3 regions of the Streptococcus sp. NCTC 11567 genome follow, and region 3 is predicted to be linked to each of the others. Evidence: predicted binding sites of a transcription regulator. Region 3 holds the regulator's gene; each other region holds the start of a gene.
What was found. The regulator Rex, encoded in region 3, represses fermentation and respiration genes when NADH is low (regulators of the CRP and FNR family bind a similar motif). The targets are predictions, from matches to a motif close to TTGTGAANTANTTCACAA.
Positions count from the first base shown of each region.

Region 1: adhP (alcohol dehydrogenase AdhP) is a predicted target of Rex. The motif match lies at 3,375-3,392, and genes of this name have one in related genera.
Region 2: pflB (formate C-acetyltransferase) is a predicted target of Rex. The motif match lies at 2,107-2,124, and genes of this name have one in related genera.

Region 1 is NZ_LR595857.1:63,778-70,095, reverse strand. It holds gene FQT67_RS00395 (MATE family efflux transporter) at 1-584, opposite strand, end outside; gene thrC (threonine synthase) at 624-2,108, opposite strand; gene adhP (alcohol dehydrogenase AdhP) at 2,300-3,316, opposite strand; gene adhE (bifunctional acetaldehyde-CoA/alcohol dehydrogenase) at 3,609-6,251, opposite strand.
Region 2 is NZ_LR595857.1:1,856,444-1,862,761, forward strand. It holds gene FQT67_RS09285 (ATP-dependent RecD-like DNA helicase) at 1-274, shown strand, start outside; gene FQT67_RS09290 (hypothetical protein) at 365-853, shown strand; gene dinB (DNA polymerase IV) at 942-2,039, opposite strand; gene pflB (formate C-acetyltransferase) at 2,248-4,575, shown strand; gene FQT67_RS09305 (GNAT family N-acetyltransferase) at 4,680-5,132, shown strand; gene FQT67_RS09310 (glycoside hydrolase family 13 protein) at 5,256-6,318, opposite strand, start outside.
Region 3 is NZ_LR595857.1:1,132,518-1,138,835, reverse strand. It holds gene radC (DNA repair protein RadC) at 1-93, shown strand, start outside; gene FQT67_RS05805 (gamma-glutamyl-gamma-aminobutyrate hydrolase family protein) at 95-790, opposite strand; gene FQT67_RS05800 (redox-sensing transcriptional repressor Rex) at 799-1,443, opposite strand; gene FQT67_RS05795 (DUF4649 family protein) at 1,621-1,833, opposite strand; gene FQT67_RS05790 (DUF1831 domain-containing protein) at 1,901-2,248, opposite strand; gene FQT67_RS05785 (cysteine desulfurase family protein) at 2,238-3,365, opposite strand; gene FQT67_RS05780 (ribose-phosphate diphosphokinase) at 3,362-4,342, opposite strand; gene FQT67_RS05775 (CYTH domain-containing protein) at 4,471-5,052, opposite strand; gene FQT67_RS05770 (GTP pyrophosphokinase family protein) at 5,146-5,817, shown strand; gene FQT67_RS05765 (NAD kinase) at 5,792-6,318, shown strand, end outside.

The DNA of each region.
Region 1 (6,318 bases), 1.1 Mb from region 3:
AAACGAGATAGAACAGTTGCCCAGGCAACCCCCGCAAGTCCGAAGCCCCAAACGTAGATGGATAAAGCAGAGAAAACAGCATTCAGCAGATTTATTAAAAAACTAACTTGCATAGGGATACGAGGCTTTCCTTGAGCACGAACAATAGCTCCTAAAATTGTCAAAAGCCCTAAACTCACAATCATACCGCCAACAATCGCTAAATACTGGCTTCCAATTAGGGTGAGGCTATCATCAGCTCCTAACACTTTTAAAATCTGTCGGCGACCAAGGACTGAGAAAAGCCCAAGAAGGATAGATACCCCTAAGGTTAGTCGGAGGGCATCAGCGATATCATTTAACTGTTTGTTTTGATTGTGTTCTCCAATACTTCGAGCAATCAAGCTAGATATAGCAGCTCCTAGAGCAATATAAAGAGCTTGATAAATAGTAATAATATTATTGGCTATGGAAACACCTGAAACTGCCACTAAGCCAATTTGAGCGACAAGGTAGTTATCAACCATCCCCATTACCATTTGTAAAATATTTTCTGCCATTGAAGGCAAAGCCAAAGAAAGCAATTTTCTTCTATTATATGTCATTTATCATTTCCAAACTAAAGGAGCCTTGTCGGCTCCGTTTTACAGACCAAGATAATTTTCAACAGCTGTCTGCATATCTGCCGTTTTCACAAGCAGACGGTGCCGAACCCTTGCGTTTTGCAATCCTATCACAGCTTTTGGTTGTACCACGTGAGAAAGCTGCTTAAGTTGACTCACTGCTTCAAAGTCATCGGCGACCGGTTCTCCAGTAATTGCTTCTACTACAACACCCGGAAATTTATAAGGACTGGCTGTTGAGGCAATGAGTGTCGGTGTGTCATCCCCTGTCTCGTGACGATAATTTTGATAAACTGCCGAAGCAACTGCGGTATGAGGATCCATAACATAATCGTCTAACTCAAATACTCGTTTAATTTCAGCCGCTGTTTCTGCTTCTGTGGCAAAACCAGCAACAAACTGAGAAAAAATAGCCTCATCACTATCTTGTAATTCGTAGGATCCATTTCTTGTTAGAGCATCCATTAAACATTTGGTTTTTTCAGCATTATCCCCTACTAAATGGAAAACAAGACGTTCTAAATTAGATGATACCAAAATATCCATAGAAGGACTTGTTGTGATTTTGAAGGGCCGTTTTTTATCATAGATACCACTGGTAAAGAAATCCGTTAAGACCCTGTTCTCATTAGAAGCACAAATAAATGTTGCTACAGGTAGACCAATTTTCTTGGCATAATAAGCAGCTAAAATATTCCCAAAATTACCAGTAGGAACCGTAATATTAATGTTTTGACCTGCTTCAATCTGACCAGCTTTAACCAATTGAGCATAAGCATAAATATAATAAACCACTTGTGGAATAAGACGACCAATATTCATGGAGTTTGCAGATGAGAGTTGCATCCCGCGAGCTGCTAATTTCTGAGCCAAGTCAGGGTCATTAAACATACGTTTCACATCTGTTTGAGCATCATCAAAATTCCCCTCAATGGCAACAACGTGAGTATTTTCTCCAACTTGAGTTGTCATTTGTAATTCTTGAATCTTACTAACACCTGCGTGAGGATAAAAAACAATAATTTCTGTTCCAGGAACATCTGCAAAACCTGCCATAGCAGCTTTACCTGTATCTCCAGAAGTAGCTGTTAAAATCACAATTTTCTGTTCCACGCCTTGCTTTTTAGCTGCAGTGGTCAAAAGATAAGGCAAAATAGACAGAGCCATATCTTTGAAAGCAATCGTTGTTCCGTGAAACAATTCCAAGTGATGAGAGTCTGTTAGAGAAACTACTGGTGCAATAAGAGAGGTGTCAAATTTATCACCATAAGCTGAGCTGATACAGTACTCAATTTCATCTTCAGTAAAATCATCAAAAAAAGCGGATAGCACTAGCTTGGCAATGGCTTGATAACTTTCATCTTTAAGCTTGTTAAATGACAATGCTAACTTAGGAAAACTAACAGGTGTAAATAATCCTCCATCTGCAGCTAAACCTTGCAAAATAGCTTGACTTGCCGTCACTTTATTCTCTTGATCTCGTGTTGATTGGTACATCATCGGCATCGCTCTACCCTACCTATCTTTATTTTTTCCATTATATAATATATTCTCCATTTTTAAAACTTCTAAAAAATAAAAAAGCATTCTCAAGTAGAGAGAAGCTCTCTTACTCAAGAATGCTACTGCATGGTACAATTTAAGAATTACTCCAGCAAACGAAGCCATTGCTAGATAATACTTCATATTTTAGTCTCTTAGCGAGTAAAATCCAAAACTTTGCGTCCTTGAATCAAGCCACGTTCCATTTCATCAAAGACATCTGGAGCAGTATCAACTGGAACTTTTTCGACAACCGGAACAACCAGACCTTCTGCACCAAAGGCAAAGGCTTCTTCCAAGTCTTTACGTGTCCCTACAAGTGATCCGACCACTTTGATACCATCTAAAACAGTTTTTACGATAGACAGTTCCATGTATTCTGATGGAAGGCCTACAGCTACAACAGTTCCTCCTGCACGGACGCTATCAATCGCTTGGTTAAAGGCAACTTTGGAAACAGCTGTTACAACGACACCATGGGCTCCACCTGTTTTTTCCTGAATATAACCTGGAACATCTTCAATTTCTTTACCATTAACCACAATATCAGCGCCGACTTCTTTAGCCAACTCTAGTTTATCATTGTTGATATCGACTGCGACAACATGAGCATTAAAGACTTTCTTAGCGTATTGAACAGCTAGGTTTCCAAGACCCCCAGCACCAAAAATAACAATCCATTGACCTGGAGCAGCACCCGCTTCTTTGATAGCTTTATAAGTAGTGACACCCGCACATGTGATTGATGAAGCTTGGGCAGGATCAAGTCCTTCAGGGACTTTTACAGCGTAATCAGCTGTTACGACAGCATATTCGCTCATTCCTCCATCAACGCTGTAACCTGCATTTTTAACAGAACGGCAGAGAGTTTCACGACCAGTCGTACAATATTCACAATGGCCACAACCCTCAAAGAACCAAGCAATAGAGACACGATCACCAACTTGTAATGAGGTTACACCTTCACCAATTTCTTCGACGATACCAATGCCTTCATGGCCTAGAATACGCCCAGGAACTTGTCCAAAATCGCCATGCGCTACGTGCAAATCTGTATGGCAAACACCACAGTATTCGACTTTAACAAGTGCTTCTCCGTGCCCAATTGATGGCATTTCATGATCAACAACTTCAACACCTGTACTAGCTTCATTAACAACTACGGCTTTCATATAAGTCCTCCATATTTTAATGTTTAATTGTTACTTCTGTAACCGTTTACAATTAAAATTGTATATCTTTTCACAATTATTGTCAACTCATTTTCGAAAGTTTTCTGAAAATTAAGTTAACTAGTTAAGTTGTTGAAACCTCTCTTTGATTATTATAAGCAAAATCCTTTCTTCCTTTTAGAGGGGATTTTGGGTATGTTGTATTCAACTCAATACACGAAATACACGAAAAAAACGACCTCTTATGGTTCTAGTCATAAGAGGTCGTTGCATCACAACACTTTAAAAGAGATTATTTACGGCGTCCTGGGCGCTCTGCGTAACCATAGTAAGCATCTTCAATGATTTCTTGCATATGGTCAACCATTGGTAAGCGTGGGTTAGCAGGCGAACATTGGTCTTCATAAGCAAGGTAAGCCAAGGCACGTGAATGTTCTTTCCACTCGTTCTCATCAATTCCTTGATCTTTGAAGTTCATCTTAATGCCAACACGGCAACCAAGGTCATAAACAGCTTTCGCATAAGACTCAACGGCTTCTTCTGGTGTTGAAGCTGGAAGTCCTAACAATTTCGCAATGTCTTGGTATTTTTCATCCGCACGGTAGTAATTGTACTTAGGCCATGTTGCAGTCTTAGCTGGACGTGTACCGTTGTAACGGATAACGTATGGAAGCAAGATTGCATTGGTACGACCATGAACAGTGTGGAATTGTGCACCAATCTTATGTGCCATTGAGTGAGAAATACCTAGAAAAGCATTGGCAAATGCCATACCTGCCATTGTTGAAGCATTATGCATTTTTTCACGTGACTCAAAGTCAGCTTCTTTAACAGATTTTTCAAGAGTTTCAAAGACAATCTTAATTGCTTGAAGCGCCAAACCATCTGTAAAGTCGTTAGCCATTTGAGATACATAAGCTTCTGTGGCGTGTGTCAAAACGTCCATACCAGTATCTGCAGCAATAAAGCCTGGAACTGTCAATACCAAAGCTGGGTCAACAATTGCCACAGTTGGTGTCAATGAGTAGTCAGCAATTGGGTACTTACGGTTGTTAGCCTTGTCTGAAATAACAGCAAATGGTGTTACCTCTGAACCTGTACCAGATGTAGTTGGAATGGCAATGAATTTTGTTTTCTTACCAAGTTCTGGGAATTTGAAAGCACGTTTACGAATATCCATGAATTTTTGGACAAGGTCATGGAAATCAACTTCTGGTTGCTCGTAGAATAACCACATTACTTTGGCAGCATCCATTGGAGAACCACCCCCAAGGGCAATAATGGTATCTGGTTTGAAGGTACGCATTAATTCAGTACCTTTCATAACTGTTGTAATATCTGGATCTGGTTCAACATCTGCAAAGATTTGGTAAACCACTTTATTACGACGAAGGTCCAATTGTTCAATGATACGATCCAAGAAGCCAAGTTCAACCATGGCATGGTCAGTAACAATCATCACGCGTTCAACGTCACGGCATTTTTGAAGGTATTGAATTGAATCACGTTCGAAGTATGTTTTTGAAGGGACTTTAAACCATTGCATATTATTTCTACGTCTTCCTACTTTTTTGATGTTCAAGAGATTAACAGCACTAACGTTATCACCAACTGAGTTGCGGCCATAAGAACCACATCCTAAGGTCAATGATGGTAAGAAAGCATTGTAAACATCACCGATACCACCAAATGTAGAAGGTGAATTCCAGATGACACGGATAGCACGAATTCTAGTACCAAATTCTTTTGCCAACTCTGCATCTGCTGTATGAATGGCAGCTGAGTGACCAAGTCCATTAAATTCAACCATTTGACGAGCTTTTTCAACACCGTCTTCACGTGATTCAGATTTCAAGACAGCAATGACTGGAGATAATTTTTCACGTGTTAAAGGTTCATTTTCTGAAACTTCTTTACATTCTGCAGCAAGAATATTGGTTCCTTCTGGAACAGTAAATCCAGCTTGTTCTGCAATCCAAGTAGCTGGTTTCCCAACAATGTTTGGATTCAATTTAGCGCCAGCACAGTTTTTACTGTTAGCTTTTGCACCAAAACAGAATTCTTCAAGAAGGGCTTTTTCTTTTTTATTTACAAAATAAGTATGGTAAGATTTGAACTCTGCAACAAAATCGTCATAGATTTCTTTGTCCACGATAACAGCTTGTTCAGATGCACAGACCATACCGTTGTCAAATGATTTTGACATAACAATATCATGAGCTGCTTGGCGGATGTTAGCAGATTTTTCCACATAGGCTGGAACATTACCTGCACCTACCCCAAGAGCAGGTTTTCCACATGAGTAAGCTGCTTTAACCATAGCATTTCCACCTGTAGCAAGGATGGTTGCAATGCCATCATGATTCATCAAAGCATTTGTTGCTTCAAGTGATGGTGTTTCAACCCACTGAACACAGTTCTCAGGAGCACCAGCGGCGATAGCAGCGTCTCTAACAATCCGAGCGGCATGTGCTGATGATTCTTGAGCAGATGGGTGGAAAGCAAAAATGATTGGATTACGTGTTTTTAACGAAATCAAAGATTTAAAGATAGCTGTTGAAGTCGGGTTAGTTGTTGGCGTAATCCCACAGATAACACCCACCGGCTCAGCAATCAACGTCAAACCTGTCACGTCATCTTCTTCAATAATCCCTACTGTTTTTTGATGGCGCATGTTATTAACCACATGCTCACAAGCAAATAGATTTTTTGTTGCTTTATCTTCAAAGACACCACGACCTGTTTCTTCGTAAGCATGTTTAGCAAGTTCTCCGTGTGCATCCAAGGCAGCAACAGAAGCTTTTGCTACGATATAGTCAACTTGTTCTTGGCCAAGCTTACGCATCTCTTCAAGAGCAGCTAAACCTTTTTGAACAAGAGTATCAATTGTCGCAGAAACAGAGGTTGTTTCAACAGTGTTATGTCCTTCAGTCATTTGAGACTCCTTTATCTTGTTAAAAGTTTCACAATTTTATTTACAAAATTATTATAACACTTTTTGA
Region 2 (6,318 bases), 720 kb from region 3:
GATCGAACGCTTCCAAGAACAATCCGACTTAGCCTCCTCTCAACCTAACCAAGAGCTAAAATCAAAAGAGCAGACCTCCCTTTTTTCTAATACGGCAACCCTTGAGGACGACTCTCAAAAATCTTCCTCTCAATCAACAAACTCTAACCCCACTGAGAACTCTCAGTCAGATAATGATGATTTTAGGTTAACACCTGAGAATTATTCGACTATCGATTCGATGATAGGGCTTACAGAATCAGATATTGCCCTCTTTTTCCAGAAAAAATCCTAGAAAAACGGACATTTTTGATTAATCTATGGTATAATATTTTTGTATTAAACACATTGTACAATTTCGGATTAAGGACTCTAGGAGGATTATATGATTTCTTATGAAAAAGTGCGTCAGGCACTCAAAACGTCTACTATTGCCATTATTATTCTAAACGGGCTTGGAGTTGTACTGTCATTAATGGGATTTGCAGGGATTTTCTACTTACAAAGCCAACTCAAGAATGAAGCATTTCGGGCCCAATTAACAACTGAGCAATTGGCACAGCTACAAAGCAGCATGACACCATTTATGATTTTCTTATCTGTCTTAAATGTCCTTGCTATTATTGCTATCATTGTCTTTTGTGCTCAAAACTTATCTAAATTAAAACAAGGTCTAACGGTTAGTTATATTCCTTATATCTTAGGCCTTATCCTTTCTGTTATCGGCTTGGTTAACCAGTTCACAACAACCTTGTCAATGGTTGGAACTATCCTTATCCTTGCACAAGCTGCTCTTTATGGCTTTGCTTTTTACAAAGCCAAAACCCTTAACGACAAAGACACTGATACCGACCAAGACCAATCAATACTGTAATATCACACGAAGTAAGATAAGCTGACTAGGACTTTTCCTAGTCAGCTTATTTTTGCCTCTAGAAATAGGAAAGAGGAAAGCCTTCTTCCTACGATAAATCCAAAGCGATATCTGCCATCTTGTCCTCCAAGTTGGTCATGGTCACTCCCAACAAACGAATACCTACTGTATGTTCTGGTAAGGTATCAAAGATAGATTCGGCCACCTGCTCAATTTGTGCGGCATCCCTTGTCAGTTCTGGCAGGGTGACTCGCTTAGTTAAGGTGGTAAAATCAGCATAACGCACCTTAAGCACAATGGTCTTCCCTAACTTTTTATGGTCTTGTAAGAGAGCGGCCACGCGCCTAGCATTTTTACTGATTTCTGCTTTGATATCGGCTTCTTGATAAAGGAGTTTGGCATAGGTTCTCTCACTACCAATCGACTTTCTTATACGATTGGGTTTGACTGGAGAATGGCTAATGCCTCTCGCTTTACGGTAAAGATTAAAACCAAAGCGGCCAAAATGGTCAATCAAGGTCATTTCAGGAACTTCTAACAAATCCTGCCCTGTGTAAATCCCCATCTCATGTAATTTTTCAACCGACTTTTTACCGACACCATGAAACTTTTCAATAGGAAGGTCGGCTAAGAAGGAGAGGGCATCTTGGGGCAAAACAAGCGTTAGCCCATGCGGTTTTTCAAAATCACTGGCTAATTTAGCTAAAAATTTATTATAAGAGACTCCCGCCGAGCAAGTGAGGTGAACCTCATTCCAGATATCATGCTGAATCAGTTTAGCGATTTTCACAGCTGACTTAATCCCCAACTTATTATCAGTCACATCAAGGTAAGCCTCGTCAATAGACATAGGTTCAACCAAATCAGTATAACGTTTAAAAATATGGCGAATTTCCTGACCAACACTGCGGTATTTTTCGTAATTCCCAGAGATAAAGATAGCTTGAGGACAACGCTCATAAGCCTCTTTAGAGCTCATAGCAGAATGAATCCCATATTTCCTAGCTTCATAATTACAAGTAGAGACAACACCGCGTCCCCCAGTCTCTCTAGGATCTTTCCCAATCACAACCGGTTTCCCTTTTAAGACTGGGTTGTCTCTTTCCTCAACTGCAGCAAAAAAGGCATCCATGTCAATATGGATGATTTTTCGTGACGTGTCATTAAGCAGTGGAAAAATAAGCATCGGCCCCTCCTGACTATATTATACTCCTTAGAGCATCTAAAGCCAAAAAAATACATTCTAATACAGTTTGTGACTGTTTCAACAATCTGTATTATAAAAGAATCTTAATTTTGTCAAGAATTTTGCTTGGGAAAACGTTTCCTATATGTTAAACTTAGAGTTGTAAATGTAACAGATCGCTTTGTTACTAGAATTTAAGGAGAAATATATGGCAACTGTTAAAACTAACACAGATGTTTTCGAAAAAGCTTGGGAAGGCTTTAAAGGAACTGACTGGAAAGAAAAAGCAAGTGTCTCACGTTTTGTACAAGCTAACTACACGCCATACGATGGCGATGAATCTTTCTTGGCTGGTGCTACTGAACGTTCACTTCACATCAAAAAAGTTATCGAAGAAACAAAAGCACACTATGAAGCTACACGTTTCCCATACGATACTCGTCCAACTTCAATTGCTGACATTCCTGCTGGATTCATCGATAAAGACAATGAATTGATTTATGGTATTCAAAACGATGAATTGTTCAAATTGAACTTCATGCCAAAAGGTGGTATCCGTATGGCGGAAACGACCCTTAAAGAAAACGGCTATGAACCAGACCCAGCAGTACATGAAATCTTTACTAAGTATGTGACAACTGTTAACGACGGTATCTTCCGCGCTTATACTTCAAATATTCGTCGCGCTCGTCATGCCCACACTGTAACTGGTCTTCCAGATGCTTACTCACGTGGACGTATCATCGGTGTTTACGCTCGTCTTGCTCTTTACGGTGCAGACTACTTGATGCAAGAAAAAGTCAATGACTGGAATGCTATCACTGAAATCGATGAAGAATCAATCCGTCTTCGCGAAGAAGTTAACCTTCAATACCAAGCACTTGGTGAAGTGGTTAAACTTGGTGATCTTTACGGTGTTGACGTTCGTCGCCCAGCAGAAAACGTTAAAGAAGCTATCCAATGGGTAAACATCGCTTTCATGGCAGTATGTCGTGTGATCAACGGTGCAGCAACTTCTCTTGGACGTGTGCCAATCGTTCTTGATATCTTTGCTGAACGTGACCTTGCTCGTGGTACCTTTACAGAATCAGAAATCCAAGAATTTGTGGATGACTTCGTTCTTAAACTTCGTACCGTAAAATTCGGACGTACGAAAGCTTACGATGCGCTTTACTCAGGTGACCCAACATTCATCACAACTTCTATGGCTGGTATGGGTAACGATGGTCGTCACCGTGTAACTAAGATGGACTACCGTTTCTTGAACACGCTTGATAATATTGGTAACTCTCCAGAACCAAACTTGACTGTTCTTTGGACTGATCAATTGCCAGAAGCATTCCGTCGCTACTGTATGAAAATGAGCCACAAACACTCTTCTATCCAATATGAAGGTGTGACAACAATGGCTAAAGAAGGTTATGGTGAGATGTCATGTATTTCATGTTGTGTATCACCACTTGACCCAGAAAATGAAGAACAACGTCATAACATCCAATACTTCGGTGCTCGTGTAAACGTTCTTAAAGCCCTTCTTACTGGTCTTAACGGTGGTTACGATGATGTTCACAGAGACTACAAAGTGTTTAACGTTGTTGAACCAATCACATCAGAAGTTCTTGAGTACGACGAAGTTATGGCTAACTTTGAGAAATCTCTTGACTGGTTGACAGATACTTATGTAGATGCGCTTAACATCATCCACTACATGACTGATAAATACAACTACGAAGCAGTTCAAATGGCCTTCTTGCCAACACACCAACGTGCTAACATGGGATTCGGTATCTGTGGTTTCGCTAACACAGTTGATACCTTGTCAGCTATTAAATACGCAACTGTTAAAACTATCCGCGATGAAAATGGCTACATTTATGACTACGAAGTAACAGGTGACTTCCCTCGTTACGGTGAAGATGACGACCGTGTTGATGACATCGCGAAATGGTTGATGGAAGCTTACCACACACGTCTTGCAAGTCACAAACTTTACAAGAATGCTGAGGCTTCAGTATCACTTCTTACCATCACTTCAAACGTTGCTTACTCTAAACAAACTGGTAACTCTCCAGTTCACCGCGGCGTCTTCTTGAACGAAGATGGTACAGTTAACACTAGCCAAGTAGAATTCTTCTCACCAGGTGCTAACCCATCTAACAAAGCAAAAGGTGGCTGGTTACAAAACCTTAACTCACTTGCTAAACTTGAATTCTCACACGCTAATGATGGTATCTCATTGACTACTCAAGTATCACCTCGTGCTCTTGGTAAAACATTTGACGAACAAGTTGATAACTTGGTAACAGTTCTTGATGGTTACTTTGAAAATGGTGGTCAACACGTTAACTTGAACGTTATGGACCTTAACGATGTTTATGACAAGATCATGAACGGCGAAGATGTTATCGTGCGTATCTCTGGTTACTGTGTCAACACCAAATACCTTACACCAGAACAAAAAACTGAATTGACTCAACGTGTCTTCCACGAAGTGCTTTCAATGGATGATGCCGCTGAAGCTATCTCAGGTCAATAATCAGACAAGGCTCGTTATGCCTTTGCATAACGCCCTTAGTCATTCTTATAGAAGCAGGACATCAAACAGTTGTCCTGCTTCTTTTTTTAGCTTATAATAACCTTATGATAATCAAACAAACTCGAAATACTCTAGCTGATACTTATTTAGATGCTGTAAAAATCAGACGTCAAGTCTTTATTGGTGAACAGGGAGTTCCAGCTGCTATTGAAATCGACCGTAATGAGGCTTACTGTCTTCATTTTGTTCTTTACGACAATAATGGCAAACCTTGTGCTACTTGTCGTCTGCTGCCTGATTCCAATCAGAAAACCGTTACCTTACAACGCATGGCTGTCCTCAAAGAATACCGTGGCCAGGCCCTAGGACAAGAGTTAATGACTTACGTCCTAACCTATGCCCAAAAACAAGGAATTGAACGTATCAGCCTGCATGCTCAATTAAGCGCTCGAACCTTCTATGCCAAATTAGGTTTCCAAGAAGAGGGAGAGCGGTTCGAAGAAGCAGGAATTGAGCATATCACAATGACAAAAGACCTACCTCATTCACCATTATAAACATCTAAAAAACCCTATAACGAAGTGGCAGAGCAATCATGAAACTTATTATCTCGTGATAAAGGCTTCCAATAGTTATAGGGCTTTTCATAGTATTTTGAATCTGATTGGGCTAATTGGACATTATTGTCCTTGACAAAGGTGACCTGAGATGATTGCAGAACCTTTGGCTGGTACGATAAGATTCAAACGCTCTGCAGTGCTATCTACATGACTATCTCCGACAAGAAGTGCCCAGTCAGCACCCGTCATTCCTAAATCCAAAGCAGTGATGTCAATCTGCTCTTCTTGCTCTGACTGAGACCAAACAAAGAGGTAACAAGCTTCTCTAGTGAAACGAACAAAAACAATCACCTGTTCTGTCATGCGCAGAATTCTGAAGCCGCCTGTTTGGAGACTTTCCTCAGTGGTTTTTAGACGACAAAGCGTTTGATACAACTGATAACAATCTTTTTCTTGCTGGGTTAGCTCTCTAGACCAATTCATAGGATAGCGTGTACCTTCGTTGCTCTTATGATGGCCTCCGAGTAACTGCTCGTCACCATACCAGATATTAGTTGCTCCTGGAAGTCCAAAAAGACAGATAGAAGCTCCTTGGTAGGCTGCAAATGCTACGCCATCCATGTGATAAAGCCTTGGCACATCATGAGAATCGATTAGATTAAACATCTGATACTGGATTTGTGAAGGAACCTTGGTCATGAACTGTAAGATGCGTCGGCCAAGATGTCTAGCAGTCTTAGGGTAATTAATCTGAGCCAAATCAGGTTGCCTTTCCAAAAACAAGTCACAGGTCCCTGCGAATTCTCTCAGAGGTCTCGCCGCTTGGAAATAATTCATGGTGGAATCCCACTGCTTGGCGTCGTACATTTCCCAAGCGTCAGCCCATTCTTCCGCAATAATAGCAGCATCCTTTTTGGTTGCCTTAATCTCTTGGTAGATTTCCCGCCAAACCTCATGGTAAACATCTAACACATCATTTCTAGCCATCACATCTGCCACATCAAAGCGCCAACCATCAATATTAAAGGGCTCTTTGAGGTATTTTTTGAGAACAGAATTCTCATTACGGTAAATAATATCTCTGAGGCGTTGAGACCCGTAATTGAGTTGAGGCATGGTTTCTACACCAAACCAAGACTTGTAGTTGTTTTGCTCATCGATAAAGAAAAACTCTCGTTCAGGA
Region 3 (6,318 bases):
TCATGTGAAGACCTAGGCATCATTTGCCTGGATCACATCATCGTTAGTTATCAATCTTATTATAGTTTCCGAGAAAAATCATCTCTTTTCTAGCTTAAAAGTCATTGACAAATAAATCAAAGAGTTGTAAATCTTCCTTGCGAACACCTTGAAGCAACTCAGGATGCCATTGAACACCCAAAAAAGGAATAGCCTCGTTAGTAGAAACAACAGCTTCAATCGTTCCATCACGAGGGTCTCTTGCAATAACTTTTAAATCATCAGCTACCTTTTTCAGACTTTGATGATGAAAAGAATTAATGACAGTTTTCTTACCATAGATAGGATATAAAATGGAATCTTCATCCACAATCATTTCATGCGATAGAAAATCAGAAGGAGCATCTTGCCAATGGGAAGGGATATTCTGGTTTAAACTGCCACCTAAGGCAACGTTCATTAACTGAGTCCCACGACAGACGCCTAAAATAGGTTTTTTCTGGGCTATAGCTTCTTTAATGATGGCTAGTTCAAAGTGATCTCGTTCGGGTGAGAAATCATCATCAAAGGCAGCTTTTTCTTCTTGATAATATTTAGGGTCTACATTTTGTCCCCCAATCAAGATTATTTTATCGACCATGGACACATACACCTTAGCAGCTGATTCATCACCAATTGGTAGTAGAAGCGGTAAGCCACCTGCATCAGTAACTGCCTGGACAAAACCAGTAGGCGCATATGACCAGGGCAGATTATCTAGAGCGATATTTAATCTTTGGTTTGCACTTATTCCAATAATGGGTTTGGACATTGTACTCCTTAGTCAAGATGGTTTTGATTCATAAAATAGAGAAGGGTTTGCAATTCGCTAGTTAAATCCACGGATTGGACAATCACACCTTTTGGAACCTGTAAATGGACAGGAGCGAAACTTAGAATCCCTTTAATACCAGCTTCAATGAGTTGTTCGGATACTTCTTGAGCATAGATACTTGGGACAGTTAAGATAGCCGTTTCAATATCAGTATTGTCAAGTCGGTCTTTGATGGTTGAAATCCCATAAATTGGAATACCATCAGTGGTCTTGGTCCCTACAAGAGGGTTATCATCAGTATCAAATCCCATTGCAATCTGCATTTTATTACGGTCATGGAAACGGTAGTGTAAGAGTGCGCGACCAATGTTACCACATCCAACTAAAATCACGTTAGTAGTAGAGTGATCGTTAAGTAAATCAGCAAAGAAATTCATTAATTTGGTGACATCATAACCAAAGCCACGGCGTCCTAATTCTCCAAAATACGAAAAATCTCGGCGAACAGTTGCCGAATCAATGCCCATAGCATCTGCAATTTGTTTAGAGCTAGCTTTTTCAACCTGATCAGCATGAAAACGTTTGAAAATGCGGTAATAGAGTGATAAGCGTTTTGCGGTCGCTTTTGGAATAGATTTATCAATAACCACTGTTTAACTCCTTATAGAATTGTCATTACATTTATCTTTCTTTATTGTAACAGAAAGTTTGTGAAAAATGCAACGTTTTGTTCATTATTTTGTGAAAGATGTCCTTTCATAGAAATCGTAACTGGTTTATAAGAGGATAAGAAAAAAGCTAAGAAGAAACTTCTTAACTTTGCTATTTTAGTGAAGGCCTTGTTGCTCAAGGAAAAAGTATAGGTTACCAAACTGTCCCGTATAATCTAGTTGCTGGCCATCTACCATTACCTTGGTAACAGGGAAATAATCTGCAATAGCAATTTGACAAGCTAATTGCGCCTGTTTATAGTCATCATAACTAGCGTAGGAAATCTGCTTTTCCTGTTTGTTGTTGTTTAAATAGCTAATGTCAATCATTGTCTGTTACCTCCCTTTTTGATAGCACCATTATAGTGCGTTGGGAAGAGAAATACAATTGATTAGCTTAGACTTTTGTTTTACTAAAAATATCACGTTCGACAAGGCTATCCATAAGGAAATAAAACTTGTCTTGAAGAATTTTATTGTCTTCAGATTTGAAAATATTAACTAATCTAAGACCAGATTGATCCGTAATAGCGAGTTTAAAGCCATCGAGTTCTTTATTTATCGTAATTTTTAAAGGAAAACCTTCTCCTGAATTAGGAACTTTTTCTAACAAGCGGGTTAACTGATAATGCCCTACTTTGGTTTGTGTAAAAGTAGTGTCTCTCAAAGTGTATTTTTTGACAGTTGGACTGATTTGGTAACGATAGTTACAGTCTTTTAAAGTAATTTCTTTTTCAAATGCCATCTGATTCTCCTAGAATTTTTCGTAAGGTTTGAGCCAATTGAGTGGCTTCTTCGAAAGTATTTTGATCTGACAGGCTGATGCGAATGGATTCTGATAGGCGATGAGACTCTTTGCCATAGTAAGCTGCAAGTACATGACTTGGCTCAACGGTTCCAGCTGTACAAGCAGAGCCTGTCGACACTGCAAAACCAGCTAAGTCAAGTTGGGTTAGTAGGACTCCATTTTGATAGCCAGGAAAGCCAATGTTAATCACCTGTGGAAGAGAGTTTGGGCCTTGATTAAGGTAATAAGAGAGTCCCTCTAGTTGTTCCAACAAGTGATCCCGTAAAGAAGTGATATGATTGGTTGCTGACAGACAGTTAGTTAAAGCATCTTTTAGAGCTTGTGCCATCCCCACAATGCCTGGTAAGTTTTCAGTGCTAGCTCTGCGTTTATGTTCTTGTTCTCCCCCATGAAGCAGGGAGTCCATAATCATTCCTCGACTATAAAGGAATCCAACCCCCTTAGGACCGTGAAATTTATGAGCAGACGCTGATAAAAAATCAACGCCTAATTGCTCAGGAAAAATCTCAAATTTTCCGATAGCTTGTACAGCATCTACGTGAAAAACCGCTTGATGGTCTCTAAGGAGGTTTCCAATCTCTTGAATAGGTAAGACATCACCTGTTTCATTATTAGCATACATCATGCTTACTAAAATCGTATCATCTCGGAGCGCCTTTTTAACGTCAGCCAAATCAATTGTTCCATTTTGGCAAGGCAAATAAGTCACCTCGAATCCAAATCGCTCTTCAAGATAGGCCATAGGGTGAAGAACAGAATGGTGCTCAATAGCAGTTGTGATGATGTGCTTACCCTTATTTTGATTAGCCAAGGCATAGCCTTTAATAGCTGTATTGTTGCTTTCTGTCCCCCCAGAAGTGAAAATAATGTGGCGAGCATTAACGTCTAAGAGATTGGCGATTGTTTGGCGAGATTCTCTGAGAGTTTTGCTTGCTTGGCGTCCGTAAGAGTGAATACTAGAAGGATTGCCAAAAACATCTGTCATCGTCTCTGTCATTACTGTGATGACAGAGGGACTAAGTGGGGTAGTAGCAGCGTTGTCAAAATAAATCATGCGTCATGTTTACCTTTGGGTTTATAGGAGAAAAGAGGACTCAATGGTTTTCTTTCGTGAATTCGGATGATAGCTTCTGCAATCAAGTCGCTAGCACTAAGGTAAGTGACATTTTCTGGGACACGGTTTTTGGTCTTAACAGAATCTGTAACGATAATGTCTTTAATCGGAGCAGTTTCCAAAACATCCGCAGCACCACCAGCAAACAAGCCGTGACTAGCAACGGCGTAAATGTCAGTTGCACCTGCTCGTTCAAGGATCTTAGCAGCTTCTGCAAAAGTTTTTCCAGTGTTAAGAATATCATCAATCAAAATAGCTTTTTTACCAGAAACATCACCGATAACATAGCCCTCTTCACGCTCTGAGTCATCCTGTGCGTAGTCAATAATAGCAATTGGTGAATCCAGATACTCTGCTAAGCTTCTAGCACGTTTAATGCCAGAATTTTTTGGGCTCACTACAACAGTATCGGCACCTGCCAAGCCAAGTTGGCTGTAATGCTCTGCAAACAATGGCACTGTGAAAAGATTATCCACTGGAATATCAAAGAAGCCCTGTACTTGAACGGCATGTAAGTCAAGTGTAACAACGCGGTCAATACCAGCTTTGGTTAGCATGTTAGCAACTAATTTAGCTGTGATAGGTTCACGAGATTTAGCTACGCGATCTTGGCGTGAGTATCCAAAATAAGGTAAAACAATATTGACAGTATTGGCGCTAGCACGTTTACAAGCATCAATCATGATGAGTAATTCCCAAAGGTTATCATTGACAGGAAAACTAGTGGATTGAATGATGTAAAGATCATCACCACGAACTGTTTCTTCAATGTTAATCATAATTTCCCCATCAGAGAATTGGCGGGAAGAAATTTTCCCAAGAGGAATTCCAGATGCTTTCGAAATTTTCTCAGCAATCGGGAGATTTGATGTGAGTGAGAACAGTTTGATTTGCTTGTCAGCATATCGTTCAGTCATGATAAATTTAGCTCCTTCATTTCAACAAGTAGAATAAACAGGAAGAAATTCCAAGTTTTATTCAAAGTGATTCATTAACATTACTATTTTAACAAAAAAACAGAAAAATTTCAGTCTTTCTGTTGATTTTATCTGCTATTTCTAGGATTCTTCAAGGTTTTGCTAAAACGAGCAACTTTGCTTTTAGCATACTTAAAGGCAATCTGATGTTGGATTAAAAAAAGATCAAAATCGATTTTTCCTTTGATTGGATCAGTAACTTCTAACTCCAATTCATAGTCTTTAGTATTGGCATACTGATTGTAATCCAAAGCCATTTTCCCAATTGGAGTATCGCTTTCTCTCCGAATCGTCGTCAAATGTCCAAACGTTTTAAGAGCCTCTAAATCAATTCCAATAGAAGTGATTAAGCCAAGAGCTGGCGACTCTGGCAAGTGCCCATGCTTAATCATGTCTTTTGCTTGTTCAAGAGTGAGAGGGAGATTGTATTCACGATTACCAACTTTTTCAGGAACTTTCAAGGTTAGTTCGGCACTATTTGTAAAGGTACGAATGCGCAGTGACATCTTATTAGCTTTTAAATCAAACCCCTCGGTGTCGATGTAATAATTAGTCTGTGTCACTGGAGCTACATGACTCATTTGAGAAAGGAGACGATTGTATTCATCTTTGGTTAATAAGGTTTTGTATTCAATTTCTAGGTTGGTCATGGGAAATTCCTTTTAAACTTAATTTGTGCTATAATAAATTGTTATTTCAATTTTATATTAATATCCTAGCTTTGACAAGAAAGGAGAAAACAGGTGGCTTTAGATTGGGAAGAATTCTTAGACCCTTACATTCAAACTGTTGGTGAATTAAAAATTAAATTGCGTGGTATTCGTAAGCAATTTCGTAAGCAAAATCGTTATTCCCCTATTGAGTTTGTAACAGGACGGGTGAAATCAGTTGAAAGCATCAAAGAAAAAATGGTCCTGCGTGGGGTTCTTGAAGAAAATATAGCGCAAGACATCCAAGATATTGCCGGTCTCCGTATTATGGTGCAATTTGTAGATGATGTTGAAGAGGTTTTAGCTTTGCTACGTCAGCGGCAAGACATGACAATTGTCTATGAACGAGATTACATTCGCAATATGAAATCCAGTGGTTACAGGTCTTATCATGTGGTCGTTGAGTACCCTGTTGATACCATTGAAGGTCAAAAAAAGGTTCTAGCTGAAATTCAAATCCGTACTTTGGCGATGAATTTTTGGGCAACGATTGAACATTCGTTGAACTATAAATATGGCGGAGATTTCCCAGAAGAAATCAAAAAACGACTTGAAGTGACTGCAAAAATTGCCTTAGAATTAGACGAAGAAATGCGTAAAATTCGAGAAGATATTCGGGAGGCTCAATTATTGTTTGACCCCGTGACACGAAATTTAAGTGATGGTGTAGGAAATAGTGATGACACAGATGAATTATACAGATAAGGTGAAGCGAGTTGCCATTATTGCGAATGGCAAATATCAAAGCAAACGCGTTGCCTCTAAACTTTTCGCCGTATTTAAAGATGATCCTGATTTTTACTTATCAAAGAAAAATCCAGACATCGTGATTTCTATTGGCGGGGATGGGATGCTCTTATCTGCCTTTCACATGTATGAAAAAGAATTAGATAAGGTACGTTTTGTAGGAATCCATACAGGTCACCTGGGATTTTATACCGATTATCGTGATTTTGAAGTTGATAAATTAATTGACAATTTAAGAAAAGACAAAGGAGAGCAAATCTCCTATCCCATCCTGACAGTGGTTATTAGTTTGGATGATGGCCGTGTTATTAAAGCGCGCGCCTTAAATGAGGCTACAGTCAAGCGCATCGAAAAGACAATGGTAGCAGATGTTATCATCAATCATGTGAAATTTGAAAGCTTCAGAGGTGATGGCATTTCTGTATCAACGCCTACTGGAAGTACAGCATATAATAAATC